Colwellia sp. M166: one gene and its partner. The protein of the gene in region 1 binds, or shares a complex with, the protein of each later gene. Links are inferred from orthologs where the notes say so. Each region holds a gene or a part of one and is shown on either strand. Other genes may lie near its edges. The genes, in order: FGD67_RS13230 and FGD67_RS16280.

What was found.
Region 2: the proteins of FGD67_RS13230 (region 1) and FGD67_RS16280 are in contact, whole or in part, in a crystal structure (PDB 1YFN), measured with the Escherichia coli proteins. The link is inferred for Colwellia sp. M166 from one-to-one orthologs.

Annotation. Positions count from the first base shown.
Region 1 is NZ_CP040755.1:2,903,202-2,906,372, reverse strand. The notes cover bases 41-2,877. They hold FGD67_RS13230 (ClpXP protease specificity-enhancing factor), read right to left. Parts: upstream 1,781-2,877; coding sequence 1,301-1,780; downstream 41-1,300. Other genes in these bases: FGD67_RS13220 (cytochrome c1), read right to left, coding at 2,531-2,877; sspA (stringent starvation protein SspA), read right to left, coding at 1,792-2,433; hemL (glutamate-1-semialdehyde 2,1-aminomutase), read left to right, coding at 41-1,216. In the rest of the region: more of hemL, read left to right, coding at 1-40; more of FGD67_RS13220, read right to left, coding at 2,878-3,171. UniProt on the Escherichia coli protein: Enhances recognition of ssrA-tagged proteins by the ClpX-ClpP protease; the ssrA degradation tag (AANDENYALAA) is added trans-translationally to proteins that are stalled on the ribosome, freeing the ribosome and targeting stalled peptides for degradation.
Region 2 is NZ_CP040755.1:3,597,709-3,600,808, forward strand. What follows is about bases 221-2,986. They hold FGD67_RS16280 (sigma-E factor negative regulatory protein), read left to right. Parts: upstream 221-1,189; coding sequence 1,190-1,783; downstream 1,784-2,986. Other genes in these bases: nadB (L-aspartate oxidase), read right to left, coding at 221-313; rpoE (RNA polymerase sigma factor RpoE), read left to right, coding at 534-1,112; FGD67_RS16285 (MucB/RseB C-terminal domain-containing protein), read left to right, coding at 1,780-2,742; FGD67_RS16290 (SoxR reducing system RseC family protein), read left to right, coding at 2,739-2,986. Outside these bases: more of nadB, read right to left, coding at 1-220; more of FGD67_RS16290, read left to right, coding at 2,987-3,100. UniProt on the Escherichia coli protein: An anti-sigma factor for extracytoplasmic function (ECF) sigma factor sigma-E (RpoE). ECF sigma factors are held in an inactive form by an anti-sigma factor until released by regulated intramembrane proteolysis (RIP).

The DNA of each region.
Region 1 (3,171 bases):
GGTTCGTGCCTTTAATGGTGTCGGTGGTACGCCAGTGTTTATTAAAAAAGCTCAAGGCGCTTATGTTTTCGATGCTGAAGGCAAAAAGTATGTCGACTATGTTGGTTCATGGGGACCCATGATTTTAGGCCATAATCATCCCGCTATTCTTCAAGCGGTTATTGAAACTGCACAAAATGGCCTGAGTTTTGGTGCGCCAACAGAATTAGAAATAACCATGGCAGAGAAGGTGCGTGAAATCGTGCCTTCAATGGAAAAACTGCGCATGGTCAGCTCAGGTACTGAGGCCACTATGAGTGCCATAAGACTTGCTCGTGGTTTTACTGGCCGTGATAAAATATTGAAGTTTGAAGGTTGTTACCATGGTCATGCTGACTCGCTATTAGTAAAAGCCGGCTCTGGCATGCTAACAATGGGCGTACCTAGCTCACCAGGAATTCCTGATGATGTGGCTAAACACACCCTCACAGTTAGTTACAACAATCTTGATGAAGTAAAAGAAATTTTTACTAAATTTGGCGATGAAATTGCCTGTATTATTGTTGAGCCCGTTGCCGGAAACATGAATTGTGTGCCTCCTGTAGAAGGATTTTTAGAGGGCTTACGTGCCGTTTGCGATCAATACCAAAGCGTTTTGATCTTTGATGAAGTTATGACCGGCTTTCGTGTCGCATTAGGTGGTGCGCAAGCACATTATAACATCGTGCCAGATTTAACCACCTTAGGTAAAGTTATCGGTGGTGGTATGCCAGTAGGCGCATTTGGTGGCAAAAAAGAAATAATGGATTACATTGCCCCCGTTGGTCCTGTTTATCAGGCCGGAACATTATCCGGTAACCCTATTGCTATGGCAGCGGGTTTAGCTTCACTTAATGAGTTAACTAAAGGCAATAAACATCAACAGCTCAGTGATGCCACGGAAAAGCTAGCCATGGGCTTAAAAGCCGCCGCAGAGCGCAATGGCATTTCACTATCAATTAACTACGTTGGTGCTATGTTTGGCTTTTTCTTTACTGAAGAAGAGCACGTTACTTGCTTTGCTCAAGCAACAGCCTGTGATGGTGAAAAGTTCAAGCGCTTCTTTCATTTAATGCTGGAAGAAGGTATTTATCTTGCTCCTTCTGCATTTGAAGCCGGCTTCTTATCAACCGCTCATGGTGACGAGGAAATTGAGTTTACCTTAGCTGCTGCTGATCGCTGTTTTGCGCAATTATAAGCGAATGACTATAACAAAAAAGGTAAGCATGATGCTTACCTTTTTTTGTTTGCTTAAATAAGTTGGTATTAAACTTAACCTTGGCTATTTTTTCACTACTGACAAGCTAGGTTTTTTAGCTTTCGATGCTTGAGCACCTTGCGGCTTAATTGACGCCTTAGTATCAGTTTCATTACCTACAGATTTTACCGTAGACATAATCGGTGATGGCTCGAGCTTTTCAACCATAGTATCCGGCTCAGGATGTTCAATCGCTAACGATGTTCCTGCACCATTTTCTTTGGCATAAATAGCAGCTACAGCACCATAAGGCACGCTCATATGCTCAAGCTTACCACCAAAACGAGCACTCAGTTCAATCGATAGTTCACCCATAGCGATACTACCTACCGCCGATGCTGAAACATTCAAGACAATTTGGCCATCGTTAACATATGACATAGGCACCATAACACCATAAACACTGACATCAACAACAATGTAAGGTGTTAAGCCATTATCAGAAATCCAGTCATAAAAAGCCTTAACGATATAAGGCTTGTTCGATGTCATCTCATTACTCATCTCTAGCGTCTTTAAACCGGAGCGCCAAAGCGTAATTCACGCTCAGACTCGGTTAATGACGCTTGAAAGGACTCACGTTCAAACACTTTCAACATGTATGACTTAAGTTCTTTTGAACCTTGACCTTCAAGCTCAATACCCATAACAGGTAAACGCCACAGTAACGGTGCTAAGTAACAATCAACTAAGCTAAACTCTTCACTCATAAAGTAAGGCGCTTCATTCAAAATAGGCGCAACACTTAATAAACTTTCTTTCAATTCTTGGCGGGCTTTTGCTGCAGCATCCGCAGGTCCGTTATAGATGGTTTTCGCAAGACTATACCAATCTTGCTCCATACGATACATCATTAAACGACTACGACCGCGAGACACTGGATATACTGGCATCAATGGTGGATGCGGAAAACGTTCATCCAAGTATTCAATAATGATTGATGCTTCATAAAGTGCTAAGTCACGATCAATTAACGTCGGCACAGTGCCATAAGGATTCAAATCAAGTAAATCCTCTGGTAAATTGGCTAAGTCAACCAAATGGATGTCAACACCGACACCCTTCTCTGCCAACACGATGCGGGTTTGATGACTATACATATCATCTGCATGCGAATATAAAGTCATAACAGAGCGTTTGTTTGCGGCTATGGCCATAATGCCTCCAAAAAATTCTTAATTAAAAAAACTAACAAAGGGGGCCAAAGCCCCCAGTAATATCTAACATTTACACTGTGCTATATAACATTAATAACTAGTGTACATCTCTCCAGTATTCTTTCTTCAATAAGTAAGAAAAGAATAGCAGGATAAATAAGAAACCAATAACCCAATAACCCATGCTTTCGCGTTCAAGTTTATTTGGTTCACCGGTATACTCCAAGAAATTAGCTAAATCACGAGCAAATTCGTCATATTCTTCTGTGGTCATTGAACCGCCAGTAGCTTCAGACAAATTACCGTGTTCATCTATTGTACGAACCCCTTGGAGGTTTTGTAATACGTGTGGCATACCCACATCTTTAAAAACTTTATTGTTAACACCAAATGGGCGGCTTTCATCAACATAAAAAGAACGCAAATAAGTGTAGATCCAATCAGGGCTTCTAAAACGTGCTTCAAGTGTTAAATCTGGTGGTGTACTACCAAACCACTTAGCAGCTTCTTTCGCCGGCATCGTATTAGTAATATGGTCACCGACTTTTTCACCGGTATACATATAATTAGCTACGCCGTCTTCATCAGAAATACCTAGATCTGCAAAAGTACGATTGTAACGCTGATATTTAAGTTCATGACAAGCTAAGCAATTATTAATGTAAGCTTCAAAACCACGTTTTAATGAGGCTTTATCCGTTAAATCATTGTTGGCTTCATCTAAATGCAAGCTAGAGC
Region 2 (3,100 bases), 690 kb from region 1 along the record:
CTTGATCAAAATTAACGCCTTTACCAATTAACCACTCTAAGCAACTTTTAGCATTCTCAGCCGTATATTGCACTGCAGCTTCATCACATAATCCGGCACCCGCGACTAAGGTGTCGGCTACATGTGAGGCAACGCTATCATTTTCATCAAATACAGCCGCAACGCCACCTTGCGCATAAAATGTTGAGCCATCGTTAATTTGGCCTTTACTGATGATAATAACATCGGCATTTTTTGCCAAATGCAGTGCAAGCGATAATCCAGCTGCGCCACTACCAATAATTAAAACGTCACAATTGTGTTGTTGATTCATATATTCTTGAAATTGAGGTACAATAGTTGATAACTCAATACTAACTTTTATTGCAGTTACAGAACAGCAGAAAACTATTTTTATAAATAAAATTTAATTTTTTTCAATATTTATCGAACTTTTTAACACAAGGCTAGTCCTACTTGTTGCGTTTGCCATGAGCCAGATGTAAACCAGATGTAGATAAGTTAAATAATGGTGAGTAGGAGATACGGCTCAAATGAGCGAACAGAACGTTGACCAAAAGTTGGTTGAGCGGGTACAACGTGGTGATAAAAACGCATTTAACCTGCTGGTAATTAAATACCAACATAAAGTAGCAAATTTGGTTTCACGCTATGTTAAAAACCATAGTGATGTACCCGATATAGTACAAGAAGCATTTATTAAAGCTTATCGAGCTTTACCAAACTTTCGAGGTGATAGTGCTTTTTATACCTGGTTATACCGCATAGCTGTTAATTGTGCGAAAAACCATTTAGTTGCTGGAGGGCGTAAGCCACCGGGTTCAGATATTGAAGTCGAAGATGCAGAAATGTATGACTCTGGTGATGCGTTGCGAGAAAATGCTTCACCAGAAAAATTATTGCTGACTAATGAAATTAAAGAGCTCGTATTTAAGACTATAGAGCAATTGCCAGAAGACTTACGTACGGCAATTAATCTACGAGAGTTAGAAGGCTTAAGTTACGAAGAAATTGCAACGGTTATGGACTGCCCTGTTGGGACCGTACGTTCGAGAATATTTAGGGCACGTGATGCCGTAGATAAAAAAATCAAACCATTGTTGCAGCAATAATATGAATAGCACTGCTTAATAAATAGTTTTTATTGGTCAGTCGTAATTAATGAAATGTTAGTTTTTAAGGTGTCATTATGAGTGAAAATAAGTTTGAGACAGTGTCGTCGGTTGTTGATAATTATCAGGCCAATGATGAATTATTTGAAGAATTGCTCAATGACTCTGACTTGTCGGCGACGTGGGGACGTTACCATTTAATGGGTGATGTAATGCGTGGTGAAAATTCTGATGTAATTAATTTAGATCTCTCATCGAAAATTGCTACTGCTATTGCAGATGAACCTACTATTTTAGCACCTCGTGTCACTAATAATTTTGCCCGTAAGCTAAAAGCGAAAGTGGTGCAGTTTGCAAAACCGTTTGGCCAAATGGCGATTGCGGCCTCTGCCGCAGGTTTGATGGTGATGGGCGTACAACAGAGTACGGTTGATAGCAATGATGTATTACCCATCAACCAAGTCGTTAAACCAATGCCTTTTGGTGGTATTGCAGAACCTGTAAGTTTAAACTTTGAACCGACTAGTCGTACTAGTGAAAAACAAGCATTTGTCGAGCAACAACGACGTTTTCAAGCACTATTATCTGATCATCAACAGCAAATAAAACTAAGCTCAGTTGATGTTAATAACACAGTTCAACAAGATAAGGCTGAAGATCCAGCTAAATGAAATTAATATCTAGTCTGTTGCTAATGGTTACCATTAGCACATCAGTAGCAGCTGCTGAAAATGAACCCGCTGAACCTTGGCTTGAACGTCTAGCCAATTCATTACAAACGCTTAATTTTAGCACGTCTTTTGTGGTTGTTAAAAACAATCAAGCTGAGCCTTACCATTGGTTTCATGGTGTTGATGAAAATGGTGATGAGTTAGAAATTTTATCTTTACTCAATGGCCCTCGCAGGGACGTATTACGTAAGAAAAATACCGTTAGTTATATCGAACCAGAGTTACCTCCTTATTCTGTTACCTCACAACAAATAACCGGTCCTATTCCGGCTATTTTACGTGGTGATGTTGGTGAGCTCGCTCAAACATATGACTTTATTTCCGTCGGCCGTAGCCGGGTATTAGGTCGGCCAGCACAACTGATTCGTATTGTCTCTAAAGACCCATACCGTTATGGACACTGGTTGTGGTTAGATCAAAAGACCGGCATGCTATTAAAGCTTGCCTTAGTTAATCGTACTGGACAATTACTTGAACAAATACAATTTACTCATCTGGATATAACAGCAGGATTGGGCGAAAGTTTAGTGCAATTACAGCAAACAATATTGCCAAAAACCATTGAAATTCCAGAGGGTTATCAAGAGCAAGAATTACAATGGCAAGTGAAATGGTTGCCAGAAGGTTTTCATCGCATTAATGCTAATCGCCATCGTATGTCAGCGACAAAGAAAGCCGTTGAATTTATGCTTTTTACTGATGGTTTAATAGATGTTTCAGTTTACGTAAACCCAAGTGAAGGCAGTCAACGAGCGACTGACTATGTGATGGATGGTGCGACAGTTGTTTTGAATCAAGTTATTAATGGCTTTGAAGTCAGTGTTGTTGGTAAAATTCCAGCGAAAACGGCCAAAGCTATTGCCGACTCAGTTGTGCTTACACCACAGGTTGCACCATGATCGAAGAACAAGCTACTGTTGTGGCGATTAATGATAATAAGGTTACGGTTACTAGCGATATTAAATCTGCTTGTAGTGGTTGTCAGCAAGTTGATAATTGTGGCAGTGGTCAAGTGGCAAAAGCATTTCCACAAAAAAAACTCTCGATGAATTTAATTTCAACACTGCCGTTGCAATTAGGTGACAAAGTTATTATTGGCTTAAATGAGTCAGCTTTATTATCATCGGCACTGCAAGTATATTTATGGCCATTATTTGGGCTAATTATCGCTGCATGGTGCGGTCAGTATTTGATCAATATAAATTATTTAGCCCATGAAGCTTTTGCTATTTTATTCGCTATAGTGGGTGGTGTTGT